Regions from separate parts of the Protaetiibacter sp. SSC-01 genome, predicted to be linked through region 1. Evidence: predicted binding sites of a transcription regulator. Region 1 holds the regulator's gene; the other holds the start of a gene.
What was found. Region 1 encodes LexA, which represses DNA repair genes until DNA is damaged. Its sites were predicted from a motif close to TCGAACANNTGTTCGA; they were not measured.
Positions count from the first base shown of each region.

Region 2: the regulator LexA is predicted to act here: its motif matches at 3,459-3,474, upstream of H4J02_RS02635 (HNH endonuclease signature motif containing protein).

Region 1 is NZ_CP059987.1:1,847,057-1,855,939, forward strand. It holds gene priA (bifunctional 1-(5-phosphoribosyl)-5-((5-phosphoribosylamino)methylideneamino)imidazole-4-carboxamide isomerase/phosphoribosylanthranilate isomerase PriA) at 1-692, opposite strand, end outside; gene hisH (imidazole glycerol phosphate synthase subunit HisH) at 766-1,398, opposite strand; gene hisB (imidazoleglycerol-phosphate dehydratase HisB) at 1,400-2,005, opposite strand; gene H4J02_RS08735 (histidinol-phosphate transaminase) at 2,015-3,103, opposite strand; gene H4J02_RS08740 (LysM peptidoglycan-binding domain-containing protein) at 3,153-3,533, opposite strand; gene lexA (transcriptional repressor LexA) at 3,835-4,509, shown strand; gene H4J02_RS08750 (alpha/beta fold hydrolase) at 4,461-5,231, opposite strand; gene hflX (GTPase HflX) at 5,298-6,848, opposite strand; gene H4J02_RS08760 (class I SAM-dependent methyltransferase) at 6,892-7,539, shown strand; gene dapF (diaminopimelate epimerase) at 7,944-8,804, opposite strand; gene miaA (tRNA (adenosine(37)-N6)-dimethylallyltransferase MiaA) at 8,807-8,883, opposite strand, start outside.
Region 2 is NZ_CP059987.1:555,808-564,690, forward strand. It holds gene H4J02_RS02625 (MMPL family transporter) at 1-2,040, opposite strand, end outside; gene H4J02_RS02630 (DUF4032 domain-containing protein) at 2,055-3,311, opposite strand; gene H4J02_RS02635 (HNH endonuclease signature motif containing protein) at 3,494-5,371, shown strand; gene H4J02_RS02640 (ABC transporter ATP-binding protein) at 5,729-6,829, opposite strand; gene H4J02_RS02645 (thioredoxin domain-containing protein) at 7,074-8,000, shown strand; tRNA gene H4J02_RS02650 (tRNA-Thr) at 8,158-8,233, shown strand; gene H4J02_RS02655 (helix-turn-helix transcriptional regulator) at 8,277-8,636, shown strand; gene H4J02_RS02660 (cation diffusion facilitator family transporter) at 8,633-8,883, shown strand, end outside.

The DNA of each region.
Region 1 (8,883 bases):
TTGCCGACGATGGCGCCCTCGAGGCCCTGCGGCACGAGGGTGCGGAGCGCCGCGATGTCGTCGAGCGACGCCACACCGCCCGAGGCGATGACGGGCTTCGGGGTGCGGTTCATGACCTCGGAGAGCAGCTCGAGGTTCGGGCCGCGGAGGGTGCCGTCCTTCGTGACGTCCGTGACGACGTAGCGCGCGCATCCCGCGTCCTCGAGGCGGGCGAGCACCGTCCAGAGGTCGCCGCCCTCCTTCGTCCAGCCACGGGCCGCGAGGGTCGTGCCGCGCACGTCGAGGCCGACGGCGATCGCCTCGCCGAACTCGGCGATGACGTGGGCCGCCCACTCGGGGTTCTCGAGGGCCGCGGTGCCGAGGTTGATGCGCTTGGCGCCCGTCGCGAGCGCGACCTCGAGGCTCGCGTCGTCGCGGATGCCGCCCGAGAGCTCGATGTTGACGCGCCGCGGGGTGTTCTTGATGACCTTCTTGATGACGGCGTGGTTGTTGCCGCGGCCGAAGGCAGCGTCGAGGTCGACGAGGTGGATCCAGTCGGCGCCCTGGTCGGCCCACTCCTGCGCGGCGTCGATCGGGTCGCCGAAGCTCGTCTCGGTGCCGGCCTCTCCCTGGGTGAGGCGCACCGCCTTGCCGTCGGCGACGTCGACCGCCGGGAGGAGGGTCAGGGCGGGAGAGGTGTTGAACTCGGTCATCTCCGGGCTTTCCGCGGGACGGACGCCCGCACACAAGGTTCAGATACTAGTTCAGGTGCCGGGGCGTTCCGCGTCAGAGCGTGCCGAGCCAGTTGCGGAGCAGGCGGATGCCGGCTTCGCCCGACTTCTCGGGGTGGAACTGCGTGGCCGAGAGCGGGCCGTTCTCGACGGCGGCGACGAAGGGCTCGCCGTGCTGCGCCCACGTGACGCGGGCCTGCGGGAAGGGGCCCGAGGGCTCGAGGTCCCAGCTGCGCGCGCCGTAGGAGTGCACGAAGTAGAAGCGCTCGTCGCGGATGCCCGCGAAGAGCTCGGAGTCGTCGGGGGCCTGCACGGCGTTCCAGCCGATGTGCGGGAGCACGGGCGCGTCGAGCTCCTCGACGGTGCCCGGCCACTCCCCCAGGCCCTCGGTCTCGACGCCGCGCTCGACGCCCCGCTCGAACAGCACCTGCATGCCGACGCAGATGCCGAGCACCTTGCGTCCGCCCGCGAGGCGACGCTCGATGAGCTCGGCGCCGCGCGCCGCGTTGAGGGCGTCCATGACGGCCGCGAACGCGCCCACGCCGGGCACGAGCAGCCCGTCGGCGGCCATCACGGCATCCCGGTCGGCGGTGAGCTCGACACGCGCGCCCGCCGCCTCGAGGGCCTTCGCCGCCGAGTGGACGTTGCCGGAGCCGTAGTCGAGGACGACGACGGAGGGGGCGGTCATGTCAGAGGGCGCCCTTCGTCGACGGCACGCCGGTCACGCGCTCGTCGCGGGCGACGGCCTGACGGAACGCGCGCGCGAACGCCTTGAACTCGGCCTCGGCGATGTGGTGCGGGTCGCGACCCGCGAGCACGGTGAGGTGAACCGTGAGACCCGCGTTGAACGCGATCGCCTCGAAGACGTGACGCACCATCGATCCGGTGAAGTGCCCGCCGATGAGGTGGAACTCGAAGCCCGCGGGCTCCCCCGAGTGCACGAGGTACGGGCGGCCGGAGATGTCGACGACGGCCTGCGCGAGGGCGTCGTCGAGCGGCACGAGCGCGTCGCCGAAGCGGCCGATGCCGCGCTTGTCGCCGAGCGCCTGCTTGATCGCGGTGCCGAGCACGATGCCCGTGTCCTCGACGGTGTGGTGCACGTCGATCTCGGTGTCGCCCTCGGCGCGCACCGTGAGGTCGACGAGGGCGTGCTTCGCGAACGCCGTGAGCAGGTGGTCGAAGAACGGCACCGTCGTCTGGATGTCGGACGTTCCGGTGCCGTCGAGGTCGATGCTCAGCTCGATGCTCGACTCGCTCGTCTGACGGCTCAGACGCGCGGTGCGGTGCGTGGTCATGCCCCCACCCTACCGAGCCCCACCGGGGCCGAGGGCGGCGAGGCTCTCGAGGAAGAAGCTCGTCTCCTCGGCGGTGCCCGCCGTGACGCGCAGGGTGTTCGGGATGCCGACGTCGCGGATGAGGATGTCGCGCTCGAGGAGGGCGCGGAACGTCGCCTGCGGGTTCTCGACGCCCTCGAAGAGCACGAAGTTCGCCTCGGTCGGCCAGGGCCGGTAGCCGAGCGCGGGGAGCTCGGCGACGATGCGGTCGCGCTGGGAGGCGATGTCGTCGACCATCGCGAGCATCTCGGGCGCGTGGGCGAGCGCCGCGACGGCGGCGGCCTGCGTGAGGGCCGACAGGTGGTACGGCAGGCGGACGAGACGCAGGGCGTCGGCGATGACGGGGTCGGCGGCAAGGTAGCCGACGCGCACGCCGGCGAACGCGAAGGCCTTGCTCATCGTGCGCGACACGACGAGCCTCTCGCGACCCGGCAGGAGCGTGAGCGCCGAGGGCTTGTCCTTCGGCATGAACTCGGCGTACGCCTCGTCGACGAACACGATGCCGTCGGTCGCGTCGTAGGCGGCCTCGATCGTCTCGAGCGCCAGTCCCGTGCCCGTCGGGTTGTTGGGCGCGCACAGGAAGACGAGGTCGGGACGGTGCTGCTCGATCGCCCGCACGGCCGTCTCGGGGCGGATGTCGAAGCCGGCGTCGCGGTCGGCCGTGACCCACGCGCTCCCGACGCCCGCCGTGATGATCGGGTGCATCGAGTAGGTGGGCGGGAAGCCGAGCACGCTGCGACCGGGACCGCCGAAGGCCTGCAGCAGCTGCTGGATGATCTCATTCGAGCCGTTCGCCGCCCACACGTGGTCGGCGGTGAGGCCGTGACCGAGGTACCGCGCGAGCGACTCGCGAAGCTCCATGAACTCGCGGTCGGGATAGCGGTTGGCGGTGAGTACCGCGTGGGCGAGCGACTCGATGATCTCCCGAGCGACCGGCTCGGGGATCGGGTGCGTGTTCTCGTTGACGTTGAGGGCGTACCGCACGTGCTTCTGCGGCGCGCCGTAGGGGGTGAGGCCCCTCAAGTCGTCGCGGATCGGGAGATCGGAGAGGGAGGCCACCCCGCGATTCTAGTGAGCGGCCCTGTGCCCTCTCCCCGGCGACCGGGGGCTACTCCGCCGAGTACTCGGCGGGGATCGCGAGGCGCTGACCGGGCTGCACCTCGGTCGTCGGCAGCTGGTTGAGCTCGACGAGGGCCGCGACGACCTCGCGCGGATCGGACTCCGGAGCGACCCACGCCGCGAGATCCCACAGGGACTCGCCCGAAGCCACGGAGATGTACTCGAAGGTGGTCGTCGACGCCGTCGAGCCCGCCTGCGCCGGAGTGCCCGAGAGGGCGGAGAGCGTGAGGGCAGCCGCGATGGGCGCGCCGAGGAGGGCTCCGAGCACGGCGCGACCCCGACGCGTGATGCGCAGGCGCGGGCGCGCCGCGGGACGGGCAGCCGCTCGCGCGGAGGGGAAGCCGGCGGTGGTGAGGGTGACGGTGCTCATCTGGTCCTCCTGGGGGTGCGGGCCGTCTGGCCCGGTGGACAGCTTCCGCATCCGGCCTCGGCCGGGAGGCCGGATGCGAAGCTGTGTTCCGAATGTATCTTCGATCGAACAAACGTTCAAGTCCTCCGGCGGAATTCCCCGGATCCCTGGATTCCCGGGGATCCGATCCGACGACACACTCGAACGGATGTTTGCCCGCACCCGCCGGAGCGGATACAGTTTCGATCGACGGGATGAATCCGATCACGGACCACCGACATCGCATCCCTCACCCGTGAGAACCGAGCCGTAGGAGGCCCCAATGAGCGACATCGAGCAGGCCGACGAGCGCCCCGCCACGCGGCGCCGCAAGAGCCTCAGCGAGAAGCAGCTCGCCATCCTCGAGGTCATCCAGCGCTCGGTGTCGAGCCGCGGATACCCGCCGAGCATGCGCGAGATCGGCGACGCCGTCGGGCTCGCCTCGCTCTCGAGCGTGACGCATCAGCTCAACCAGCTCGAGCTCGCGGGCTACCTGCGCCGCGACCCCAACCGGCCGCGCGCGCTCGAGGTGCTCATCGACATCCCCGTCGCCGAGGACGCGGGCTCAGCCGCCCCCGTGGGCGACGCCGCGATGGTGCCGCTCGTCGGCCGCATCGCCGCGGGCGTGCCGATCACGGCGGAGCAGCAGGTCGAGGAGATCTTCCCGCTCCCGCGGCAGCTCGTCGGCAAGGGCGAGCTCTTCATGCTCAAGGTCTCGGGCGACTCGATGATCGACGCCGCCATCTGCGACGGCGACTGGGTCGTCGTGCGCTCCCAGAACACGGCCGAGAACGGTGAGATCGTCGCCGCGATGCTCGACGGCGAGGCGACCGTGAAGGTCTTCCGTCAGCGTGACGGTCACACCTGGCTGCTACCGCGGAACACCGCGTTCGAGCCGATCCTCGGCGATCAGGCCGAGGTGCTCGGCAAGGTCGTGGCGGTGCTTCGCTCGGTCTGAGCCACGTGGCGGGCGAGCCACTCCTCCACGACGTGCATGAAGCGCGCGTGGTCGTCGCGGAAGACGGTGTGGCCCGCGCCCTTGATGGTCTCGACGGTCATGCCGAGCCTGCGCAGGCCGGCAGCCGCCGCATCCGTGATGAGAAGGCTCCTCTCGGCGAGCACGACGAGGCTCGGCGCCACGAGCCGCAGAGGCGGCACGATCGGGCGCGAGTCGGCGAAGCCGAGGATGGTGCGCTTGTCCCAGTCGCGCAGCGTCGCGAGTTCGATGTCGACGTCCTCGGGGCTCCAGCGGGGGTTCCAGCGCACGAGGGCCGAGCGGCGCGGGCGAGGCGCGAGCGCGAAACCGACCTTGAAGAGCACCCCGCGGATGCCGCGCGGGAACGCGAAGGCCGGGTCGACGTAGATGGCGGCGCGGGGCGCGAGCCGGTCGGCCGCGAGCGAGGCGACGAGCCCGCCGAGCGAGTGGCCCATGACGAGGTCCGGCGGACCCTCGAGCAGCGGCGTGACCGTCTCGACGACGTCGTCGGCCCATCCGCGAGGCGTGTAGCGGCGCGACCGCGGTGAGGCGCCGTGCCCCGCGAGGTCGACCGCGAGCACCCGGAAGCCCTTCGCCTCGAGCTCGGCGCTCACGCGGTGCCACGCGCGATGGTCGGACATGATGCCGTGGACGAGGATCGCGGTGCGCGGGCCCTCACCCGACGCGTGGACAGCCAACTTCACCCTCCGAGGCTACGTCGACCGGCTGGGCGGCCGCCCTGCCCCGTCTGAGGGATACGTGGGAGAGGCTTACGCGGGTGTCGTCGCCGACTCGAGCTGGTGCGCCACGGCCTCGCTCGCCTGCACGCGCATCCGGGTGCCCGTCTCCTCGTAGCTCGTCTCGAGCACGCGCGCGCGGTCGTGCGCAAGCGCCACGAGGTCGCCGCGGTCGTACGGGATGAGCACCTCGAGCTCGACGTCGGGCAGCGGGAGGCGGCGGGCGATCTCCTCGAGGAGCTCCTCGACGCCCTCGCCCGTGCGGGCCGACACGAACACCGAGTCGGGCTCGAGGCCGCGCAGCAGCATCCGGCGATCGTCGTCGACGAGGTCGCCCTTCGTGAAGACGATGAGCTCGGGCACGTCGCGCGCACCGGCATCGCCGAGCACGTCGCGCACGGTCGCGATCTGGGCGGCCGGGTCGGGGTGGCTGCCGTCGACGACGTGCAGCACGAGGTCGGATGCGGCGACCTCCTCGAGCGTCGAGCGGAACGCCTCGACGAGCTGGTGCGGGAGGTTCCGCACGAAGCCGACGGTGTCGGCGATCGTGAAGACGCGCCCGTCGGGCGTGCGGCTGCGGCGCACGGTCGGGTCGAGCGTCGCGAACAGAGTGTTCTCGACGAGCACGCCCGCGCGCGTGATGCGGTTGAGGAGGCTCGACTTGCCCGCGTTCGTGTAGCCGGCGATGGCGACGGCCGGCACCTGGTAGCGGTCGCGGTTGGCGCGCTTGGCCTGGCGGCCGGGCGCGAAGCCCTTGATCTGGCGGCGCAGCTTCGCCATGCGCGAGTGGATGCGGCGGCGGTCGAGCTCGATCTTCGTCTCACCCGGACCGCGCGAGCCCATCCCCTGGCCGCCCGCGGCCTGGCCACCGGCCTGACGGGACATCGACTCACCCCAACCGCGGAGGCGCGGGAGCAGGTACTCGAGCTGCGCGAGCTCGACCTGCGCCTTGCCCTCGCGGGATTTGGCGTGCTGGCTGAAGATGTCGAGGATGACGGCCGTGCGGTCGATGACCTTGACCTTCACGGCATCCTCGAGCGCACGCCGCTGGCTCGGCGCGAGCTCGGTGTCGGCGACGACCGTGTCGGCGCCGACGGATGCGACGATGTCGGCGAGCTCGGCGACCTTGCCTCGGCCGAGGTACGTCGCGGGGTCGGGGTGCGGCCGACGCTGCAGCACGCCGTCGAGCACGACGGCACCCGCCGTCTCGGCGAGGGCCGCGAGCTCGCGGAGGGAGTTCTCGGCGTCCTCGAGCGACTCGGACGGCGTGTAGACGCCGATGAGCACGACGTTCTCGAGGCGCACCTGCCGGTACTCGACCTCGGTGACGTCGGCGAGCTCCGTCGAGAGACCGGCGACGCGACGCAGCGCGGCACGCTCCTCGCGGTCGAACTGCTCGCCGTCGCGGTCGCTGCCGACCGCCGTCGCGTCGTCCTGGAGCGCCGCGGCACGGCCTCCGAAGACGCGCACGCCGGCGTGCGCACCCTCCGTCGCGAGGATGCGATCCAGTGCGTCGCGCGGGGCCTCGTCGCCCTGCACGGCGTCGCCCGACTCGATCGGGGCTGTCTCGCGGAATTCGCTCATGTTCCGGTTAACCCTAGTTCCTCGTTTTCGGTAGGTTCTCAGCATGTCGTCCGAGCACTACTTCTCGACGTCGCCGTCCGGCGACGCCGTGCTCCGGACCATCTCGGTGCGGCTCGCGGGCCGCGATCTGCAGGTGACGACCGCGAACGGCATCTTCAGCCCCGAGCGTGTCGACACGGGCACCCAGGTGCTGCTCGCCCACACGCCCGCCCCGCCCCCCGGCGGGAACTTCCTCGACCTCGGCTGCGGGTGGGGTCCCATCGCGCTGAGTCTCGCGCTCGAGTCACCCCGTGCGACCGTGTGGGCGGTCGACGTGAACGAGCGAGCACTCGACATGGTCAGGCGCAACGCCGAGGCCCTGGGCCTCGACAATGTCAACGCCTGCCGGCCCCAGGATGTTCCCGCGGATGTGCGGTTCCGCACGATCTGGTCGAACCCGCCCATCCGCGTCGGCAAGAACGAGCTGCACGCGATGCTCTCGCACTGGCTCCCGCGCCTCGACGCGGGCTCGGATGCGTGGCTCGTCGTCGCGCGCAACCTCGGCTCGGACTCGCTGCACCGCTGGCTGCAGGGCGAGCTGCCCGCCGACTTCGCCGTGCTGCGCGCCGCCACGAGCAAGGGCTACCGTGTGCTCCGCGTGCGTCACCGCTCCGGCACGGGGCTCACACAGCCCATCGACGTCGTGGGCTGAGCGGCCGACGTCATCCGTTCGACGGTCTCGATACGCCGCCTGCGGCGGCGCTCGACCGGCGGGAGAGCGCGGCTACTCGGTCGGCGGGAGAGCGCGGCTACTCGGTCGGCGGGAGAGCGCGGCTACTCGGTCGGCGGGAGAGCGCGGCGCTCGACCGCGGGTGACCACGGGGCTGGATTCGACACGCCGCCTCCGGCGGCTACTCAACCAGCGGTGAAGCCGACACGTCGCACGAGCGGGCAACTCGCACGTCGCACGAGCGAAGCGGGGGTGCGGGGTCGGTTTCGAGACGCTGGCATCGGGACGGGCGGGAGCGCGCCGTCCAGGCGCGCGGGGGCATGCGGCTCGAAACCGACCCCGCTCCGCCGCGATGCGGCTCGGGGCGCGTCAGCGGACGGCGGGCTCTACGGCAGCGTGACCGCGCCGTCGAAGACGAGGGTCGCGGGGCCGCTCAGATGCACGTGGCCGTCGGCGACGCGCACGCCGACCTCGCCCCCGGGAACCCGCACACGCCAGACGTCGGGGGCGCCCTCGCCCGCCCACGAGCGCGTCGCGAGGGCCGCAGCGGCGGCGCCCGTGCCACACGAGAGGGTCTCGCCGCTGCCGCGCTCGTGCACGCGCATCCGGATGCGGCCGACGCCGCCGGAGATGAGGGGCTCGCCGGGCACGACGAATTCGACGTTGGCGCCCTCGGGGGGCGCGGGGGCGATGACGGGGGCCTCGCTCAGGTCGAGCGCGTCGAGCTCGTCGTCGTCGGCGAGCGCGACGACGACGTGCGGGTTGCCGACGCCGACGGCGAGCCCGGGCCGGTCGACATCGAGGCGGCGCGCGGAGACCATGGCGTCGCCTGCGACGACGTAGGGGCCGAGGTCGACCTCGAAGCCGTCCTCGGTGCGCGTGAGCACGCGCACGCCGCCGCGCGTGCCGATGTGCACGGCTTCGCCGATGGCGAGGTCGAGCAGGCCCTCGGCCAGCAGGTAGGCGCCGTAGACGCGGATGCCGTTGCCGCACATCTCGGCGGGGCTGCCGTCGGCGTTGTGGTAGTCCATGAACCATTCGGCGCCCGGGTCCTCGGCGAGTGCGGCGGCGCCCTCGGGCAGGCTGGCGGAGCGCACGGCGCGGATGACGCCGTCGCCTCCGATGCCGAAGTGGCGATCCGCGAGGGCGGCGAGCTGCGTCGCGTCGAGCTCGAGTCGGCCGTCGGGGTCGCTGTACAGCACGAAGTCGTTGCCCGTGCCGTGGCCCTTCGTGAAGGCGATGTCGATGCTCACCCGGGAAGCCTATCCGCGGCGGCCTGCACGGCGTCGTACGCGGCATCGACGCGCGAGGGGTCGTCGGCATGCA
Region 2 (8,883 bases), 1.3 Mb from region 1:
CGCGAGCGCTGTGCCGAGCTGCTTGATGACCATGAGGTCGCCCGTCGCGAAGCCCGCGAACACGACGATGATGATGAGGGCGGCGGATGTGATGATGCGGCCCGAGCGCTGGATGCCGCGCGCGATCGCCTCGGCGTCGTCGACCCCGCGTTCCACGAGCTCGGTGATGCGCGACAGGATGAACATCTCGTAGTCCATCGCGAGACCGAAGCCGAACACGAGCGTCAGCAGCAGCACGAGCACGTCCACGCCGAGCACATCATCCGGGTCGACGCCCATGAACCCGGCGAAGTTGCCCTCCTGGAACCCCCAGACCAGCACGCCGAGCGACGCCCCGAGCGACAGCACGCTCGCGAGCAGTGCCTTGATCGGCACGACGAGCGAACCGGTCATGAGGAACAGCAGCACGACCGTGCCGAGCGCGATCACGAGCACCGCCCACGGCACGCCGTGAGCGAGGGTGTCGGTGAAGTCGGCCGTGCGGGCGTCCGCACCCGTCACCCACGCCGGCGCGTCGGGCCGCTCGGCGCGCACCTCGCGCACGACCTCGACGCCCGTCTTCGGCTCGACCACGACGTTGGTCCGCCACACCTCGTTCACCTGCTCGGGCTCGCCCACCTCGACGACGTGCTCGAGACCGGATGCGGCATCCGCCCACCCCGCGAGCACCGCCTCCGACTCCGCGACGAGCACGACGCGCGGTGGCGCCGCATCCGGGAAGTGGTCCTCGAGCGCCGACATGAACGGGTACTGCGTCGACGACTCGGGCAGCGTGTCGACGCTCGTGTTGGCGATGCGCAGCTGCAGCACGGGGCTGCCGAGCAGCACGAGCACGGCGGCGGATGCGAGGGCCACGAGCGCGGGATGCCGCTGCACCCGGCGCGTGAGCCGGGAGAAGAACCCCTCGTCGGGGGCGATGTCGCCGAAGCGGCGCAGCACGCGGCCGGCACCCGGAATGCGCGTGAGGAGGCCGGGCTTGAGGAGCGAGCCGCCGAGCAGCGCGAGAAGCGCGGGCAGCAGGGTGAGCGCCGACAGGATCGAGATCGCCGTGACCGAGAGCGCCCCGAGGCCGATCGCGCGCACGACCGCGGCGTCGAAGCACAGCATCCCGAGCGCCGCGATGCCGAAGACGGTGCCCGAGTAGAGCACCGTGCGGCCCGCGGTGTCGGCCGTGCGCGCGATCACCTCGAGGCGGGTGCGGCCGTCGGCGTGCCGTGATTCCTCGCGGAAGCGGCTCACGATGAGCAGGCCGTAGTCGATCGAGAGGCCGAGTCCGACGGCGGTCACGACGTTCATGACGGTCGTGTTGATCTCGAGCAGGTAGGTGAACGCGAAAAGGGCACCGAGGCCGCCGACGCTCGACACGAGCGCACCCACGAGCGGCGTGCCCGCGGCGAGGAAGCCGCCGAACACGACGAGCATCACGAGCAGCGCGATCGGCAGGGCGATCGCCTCGCCGCGTGCGAGATCCGACTGCGAGAGCTGCATGATCGAGTCGACGAGCAGGGCCGTGCTGCCCACCTCGGCGGTCGCATCGGGGTCGAGGGAGCGGATGTCGGATGCCGCCTCCGCGAGGCGCTCGTCGACCCGCTCGACGAGGTCGTCGTCGACCGTGCCGTCGTGCGCCCGCACGGTCGCCGTCAGCAGGAAGCCCTCACCGTCATCCGAGAACAGGCCCGCGGCCTGCGGGGGGATGCTGCCGTCCGGCATCCGGGGGATCGCGAGCGGGTCGACGACCTCGACGTCGTCGCCATCGAGGTCGGATGCGACCGCGGCCGTGATCCGCGCGAGCTCGGCATCGTCGAGGTCGACGCCGTGCACGAGCAGGGTCGAGGTCTCGTCGGCGCCGCCGGAGAGCAGGTCGTCCGCATCCGCCGACTCGACGTCGCCCCACGCCCAGGACGAGCCGAGTCGGTCGAACAGGCTCTCACCGAGCACGCCGCCGATCGCGACGGCGACGACCGCCGTGAGGCCCGCGGCCCACGCGACGACGGTGACGATCGGGTGGCGCGCGGCGGATCGGGCCAGCCGCCCCGGCACGCCCGGTTGCGCGCTCAGACCTTCGCCATCCAATCCTCTTCGCCGTCGTCGACGACCGCGATGGGGAGCGTGATGGCGGCCGTCGGCGGGCCGACCACGGTCACCTCGTCGCGGCGGTGGCGCAGCACGGTGTCGATGTAGGAGGTGAGCGCCTCGGCGAGCGGCACGTTGCGCTTCTGCTCCTGCGAGAGGTACCAGCGGTGGTCGAGCAGCTGGTGGAACACCTCGGCCGGCTCGAGCTTGCCGCGCAGGTCTTTCGGGATCGAGCGCACGACCGGTTCGAACACCGACACGAGCCACTCGTGGGCCACCATCTCCTCGTCGTCGGCGGCCTTGCCGCGCGTCGCCCGGTAGGAGTCGAGATCGTTGAGCAGACGCCGCGCCTGGTTCTCGCCCGCGTCGAGCCCCGTGAGGCGCAGCAGGCGCCGGGAGTGGTGGCCGGCATCCACGACCTTCGGCTGGATGCGCACGCTCGTGCCGTCGCCGTCCTTGCGGATCGAGAGCTCCTCGATGTCGAAGCCGAGGTCGTTGAGGCGCTCGACGCGCTCGCGGATGCGCCAGCGCTCCGCCTCGGGGAAGGTCTCGGATGCGGTCAGCTCGCGCCACAGCGACCGGTACGCCGCGACGATGCCGTCGGCGATCCCGACGGGGTCGACGGCCTCATCGAGGCGACCGCCCGACTGCAGGTCGAGGAGCTCGCCCGCGATGTTGACGCGTGCGACCTCGAGGTCGTTCTCGCGCTGCCCGTTCGAGAGGCCGCCGTCGTAGAGCTTGCCGGTCTCCGCATCCACGAGGTAGGCGGCGAAGGCGCCCGCGTCGCGGCGGAAGAGGGTGTTCGAGAGCGAGACGTCGCCCCAGTAGAAGCCGATGAGGTGCAGGCGCGCGAGGAGGAGCGCGAGGGCATCGACGAGTCGCGTGGCGGTGTCGGGGCGAAGCGCCTGCGAGTAGAGCGCGCGGTAGGGGAGCGAGAACTTGAGGTGGCGCGTGACGAGCGCGGGGGAGAGCTCCTCGCCGTCGTCGCCGATGCGGCCCGTGACGACCGCGACCGGCTCGACGCACGGCACGTCGAGGCGCTGCAGGGTGCGGAGCATGTCGTACTCGCGCCGTGCGAGCTCGACCGTCGTCTCCTTGATCGCGACGACGAAGCCCTCGAGGTGAACGAATCGTACGAGGTGGCGCGAGATGCCCTTCGGGAGCGCCGCGATCGTCTCCTCGGGCCACACCTCGAGCGGCAGGTTCCACGGCAGGTCGAGCAGCGCCGGGTCCGGCATGGCGGAGGTGATCGACAGCGAGCTCACGGGTCGAGCCTATTGCTTGGGGCAGGGCGTGGGCCGTGGGGGTGGGCCGGTGCGGGGCGGGACGGTGCCACTCCTCCACAAAGGGTGTTCGACGAGTTCTCCACCGGTTCTCCACATCTGTGGAATACACGTTCGAGTCTCGGTAGAATCGCTCCATGGCCACTTCCGCATCCGCATTCGAGGCGTCCGCCGCGGCGTCCTACGCGGATGCTGTGCGCGCGGATGCGGATGACGCTCGGTTCGTCACGACGGTGATCGCACCAGACGGCAGTGTTGCGTGCCCGGCCGCCACCCGCGAGTTCGTCGACGAGTCCGATTTCGCCGCGTGGGATCGGGAGCTCGGGATTCCGCCTGTACCCGAGCCCGTCGTCGAGCAGGCGAGCGCGTTGGGCGCCATCATGATCGCCGCGTGCGACGCCGATCGGCTGGGCGAGGTCACCGACCGTGCCCTCCTGGAGCTCGCCGAGCTCGTCGCCGCGCAGGAGAGACTCGTGCGCGCGCAGTCCGCCCTCATCGCGGGCGAGGTCGCGCGCCGCTCGCGTCCAGAGCTCGGACTCTCGGGGCTCGCGCAGTCGCTCGGGCATCGCACGGCCGCTGAACTCATGCGCGTCGCGACGGGATCGTCGCTGTCAGACGCCAAGCGCAGCGTCGCGGTCGGCACGATGCTCGTCGAGGCGGCGGAAGCCGCACGGGCAGCGCAGGCTGCGGGAACAGCTGGCGGCGCCGGTGGCGGCCCCGGTGGCGAGGGTGGCGACGGCGACGCCGCGTCGGTGGGAACGGGGCGCGACGGGCTCGGGCCCAGCGGCGACGAGCTCACCGGCGACGAACCCAGCGGCGACGAGCCCAGCGGTGATGGGCCCAGCGGTGACGTCATCGGCGGGGTCGGGCTCGTGGACCCGGCGACGGGCGAGGTGCTCGATGCCCCGGTATCCGCTGCCGCCGCGCCTCCCGTTCCGCCGTCGCAGCCGTGGATGGCTCCCGTGCTGCAGTCAGTACGCTCCGGCGACGTGTCGGTCGAGCAGGCGGATGCCATCCGCCGTGGGCTGGGCGAGCCCGACCGGCCGACCGGCGATCCCGCACAGGATGCGGGACGCGTCACGGTCGAGGCGCTCACCGAGGCGGCCCGTCTGCTCGCTGACGAGGCTCGCTCGCTCGACGTCGACCGGCTCCGCACGCGGGCCCGTGTGCTCCGTGACGAGCTCGACGTCGCGGGCGTCGCCCTGCGCGAGCGCCGTCGTCACGAGGCGCGATCGCTGCGCGTCTATCGCCAGCCCGACGGCATGTCGCGCCTCGTCTGGCTCATGGACCCCGAGACCGCGGCTGTCGTCACCGAGGTGTATGACCGGGTCACCTCGCCCAAGCTCGGCGGGCCCCGCTTCGTCGACGCTGCCCAGCTCGAGCGTGCTCGGGGCGTCGAGCGCGACCCGCGCAGTGCGGAGCAGCTCGCGTCCGACGCGTTCACCGAGCTTCTTCGCGTCGGCCACACCGCCGACCCCTCGCTCCTCCTCGGTGAGGGTGCGCCCGCCGTGCGGGTGCTCGTCACCGCCACCGACCTGGCCGCCGGAACGGGCGTCGCCTTCCTCGAGGGGCAGACCGCCCCCGTCTCGATCGCCACCGCCGAGCGCCACATCTGCGTCGCGGGTGCTCGGCACATCGTCTTCGACGCCGAGAAGCGCCCGCTCGACCTCGGCCGCACGACCCGCCTCTACACGCGCAAGCAGCGGATCGCGCTCCACGCTCGAGACGGCGGATGCATGTTCCCCGGCTGCGAGCGCCCGCCATCCTGGACAGAGTCCCACCACATCCGGCACTACGTGCGAGACGGCGGCGGCAGCGACATCGACGACGGAATCTCGCTCTGCCGACACCACCATCGACTCGTGCACGACCAGGGCTGGGAGTTCCGGCACCGGGTGCACGAGGGCGCCATCCGCTACGAGCTCATCCCACCGCGGACGATCGGCCGGCAGCAGCGCCCCATCCCGCTGCCCACCAAGTCCGGCGCCTACCGCCGCCTCGCCGCTCGACATTGAACTGTGACGCGCGCGCCGCCAGCGGCGGTGCCCAGCGGGCAGAGATGACGAGCGGTCCCCGGCGCCCGCGAGCGACGGTCATTCGGGCGTGTCCGGCGGCCACTGTCCTGCCGGGCCGGTCTCGAGACGCGTCGCCTGCGGCGGCGCTCCGCGACCACCTCGAGTGGAGACCTGCGGAACCGTGAGTCGCGTCCCGGACGAGGCCACCCGAGCATCAGGCCCATCCCCAGAGCGAGACCGACCTCGGGTGACCGCGGGACCGACCCACCCCGGGCACGAGCCCGGCCCGCGCACTCGTACCCGCAAACGACGGAGGCCGCACCCCCGAGGGGATACGGCCTCCGTGCTGAGAGTTGCTTACGCGCTGGCGCTGACCGCCGCGTTGAGACGGTCGCCCGACTCGACGTCGAACACGTGCACGTGCTTCGGAACGGGGGTCACGACGACCTTCTCGCCGGCCTCCGGGTGGTTGCGACCGTCGACACGGGCGATGATGTCGACACGGTGACCGTCGAGCTCCGTGTGGCCGTACAGGTAACCGTCCGCACCGAGCTCCTCGACGACGTCGACCTCGACCGTGAGGCCCTCGCCACCCGACGAGATGGCGACATCCTCGGGGCGGACACCGACGATGACCTTGCCCGACTTCGCCGACGCGAGAACGTCGCGCTCGATCGGAGTGACCGACGTACCGAAGCGCACACCGCCGTCGGCGACATCCGCCTGGAAGAGGTTCATCGCGGGCGAGCCGATGAAGCCGGCCACGAACACGTTGTTCGGCGTCTCGTACAGGTCACGCGGCGAACCGACCTGCTGCAGGATGCCGTCCTTGAGCACCGCGATGCGGTCGCCCATCGTGAGGGCCTCGGTCTGGTCGTGGGTCACGTAGACCGTGGTGACACCGAGACGACGCTGCAGCGACGCGATCTGCGTACGGGTCTGAACGCGGAGCTTCGCGTCGAGGTTCGACAGCGGCTCGTCCATGAGGAACACCTGGGGCTGACGCACGATCGCGCGACCCATGGCGACACGCTGACGCTGACCACCCGAGAGGGCCTTCGGCTTGCGACCGAGGTAGGGCTCGAGGTCGAGGAGCTTCGCCGCCTCGAGCACGCGAGCGGCACGCTCCTCCTTGCCGACACCGGCGATCTTGAGCGCGAAGCCCATGTTCTCGGCGACGGTCATGTGCGGGTAGAGCGCGTAGTTCTGGAAGACCATCGCGATGTCGCGGTCCTTCGGCGGAACGTCGGTGACGTCGCGGTCGCCGATGAGGATGCGGCCGTCGTTGACCTCCTCGAGACCCGCGAGCATGCGCAGGGTCGTGGACTTGCCGCAGCCGGAGGGGCCGACGAGCACGAGGAACTCGCCGTCATCGACCTGCAGGTCGATCGCGTCGACCGCGGGGCGGGTCGAGCCGGGATAGATGCGCGTGGCCTTGTCGAAAGTGACGGATGCCATGATCGTTCGTTCTCCTTCACCGGCAGGTACGTGCCGGACGATCCGTAGTGAATGGAAGATCACCGGCGTCAGTGCCGGCGATTCCGCTCAGTATGACATAGCGCCGGAGGGGCGTCGTGCTCAGCGAGCGTCCGGAAGGTTCCCAGATTGGCTCCCTAGCATCGTGCCCGGGGCGCGAGTGGCGTCCGTGTACCCGCGCGTCGTATCCTTCCGAACGCGCTCCCACACCCGAGAACGAGGATCGATGACCTACGGCGAGTCCGATCGCCCGGAGCCCGGCGGCAACGATGCCCGGGCTGCAGCGAAGGAACGCGCCCGCGAGCTGCGCACCCTGCACCGCAAGCAGGAGCGCCGCCGCCGGCTCGTGCTCCAGCTGAGCATCCTCGGCGGCGCCATCGTCGTCATCGCGGTCGTCGCCGTCACCCTCATCTCCATGAACCAGGCGCCCGCACGCGGCCCCCTCAACATGGCGAGCGACGGCATCAAGATCGGCGCCGACCTGAAGGCCGAGCGCACCCCCGGCCTCGCCCCCAGCGCCACCCCCGTGCCGTCGGAGCCCACCGAGCCGGGCGTCATCGACATCCGCATCTACGTCGACTACCTGTGCGCGAACTGCGGCACCTTCGAGGCGAACAACGCCGAGCAGCTGCGCACGTGGGTCTCGTCGGGCGCAGCGACCCTCGAGATCCACCCCATCGCGCTCCTCACGACCAAGTCGGCCGGCACCCAGTACTCGCTGCGCGCCGCCAACGCCGCCGCGTGCGTCGCCGAGTACTCGCCCGACGCGTTCTTCGACTTCCACGGCGCCCTGTTCAAGAACCAGCCCGAGGAGGGCACCGAGGGCCTCACCGACGAGGAGCTCCTGGCGCGCGCGACGAAGGCCGGCGCGACCGACACCGCGCGCATCAAGACGTGCATCGAGAAGAAGCGCTTCGCGTCGTGGGTGCAGGCCGCCACCGTGCGCGCACTCAACGGCCCCATCCCGAACGCCGACATCCCCGCCGTCACGACGGCGCCGACGATCATCGTCGACGGCAAGAGGTTCCAGTACACGAAGGACTTCGACCCGAAGGAGCTCGCGCAGTTCGTGACGGGCGCCGCGGGCGACAACTTCGCCGCCACCCCCACACCGAGCCCGTCCGCGAGCGAGGCCCCGGCCTCGGCCCCGTAGGCTGGACCCCTGTCGCCTCCTTAGCTCAGTTGGCCAGAGCACCCGTTATCTACAGCATGGCTTCGCACTGACCTTGTAGTTGCTGAGGAGAGGCGTGGATGACATGCCATCGACGGGCATTTGGGGCCGGTAGTGTTGGCCCGAACGTCCATCCCTCGCCTCCTTAGCTCACCAGGTAGAGCGTCTCACTTGTAATGAGAAGGTAGCCGGTTCGAGTCCGGCAGGAGGCTCCAATCGCCACTTTGCATTGGTCAGTGGTGGCTGTATAGTCAGTACATGCTGACTCTTGCTTCGCGCCTCGACGTGATGAACCGACTCGGGCGCGCCATGGCCGACCCGACGCGTTCCCGCATCCTGATGACCTTGCTGGACGGGCCAAGCTACCCCGCGGTGCTGTCGCGATCGTTGGAGCTCACACGCTCGAACGTATCGAACCACCTGACCTGCCTGCGCGACTGCGGAATCGTGGTCGCCGAACCCGAGGGCCGGCAAACCCGCTACGAGATCGCGGACCCGCACCTCGCGGCCGCACTCACCGCGCTCGTCGACGTCACCCTTGCCGTGGATCAGGACGCTACGTGCGTCGACGCTTCATGCACGGTTCCAGGCTGCTGCGGGATCGGCGGAGACGCGTGAGCGCGCCGCTGACCGCCGAGCGGCGGGCACGACTCCACCGCCGGGTGCGGTTCATCGTCGCATTCACGATCACCTACAACGTGATCGAGGCCATCGTGGCCGTGTGGGCCGGCGTCGCGGCATCCTCGGCCGCACTCATCGGGTTTGGCCTGGATTCGGTGGTCGAGGTCCTCTCCGCGGCCCTGATCGCCTGGCAGTTCACTCGCAAGCACCCGGAGCGCTGGGAGAAGGTGACAGTCCGGGCGAT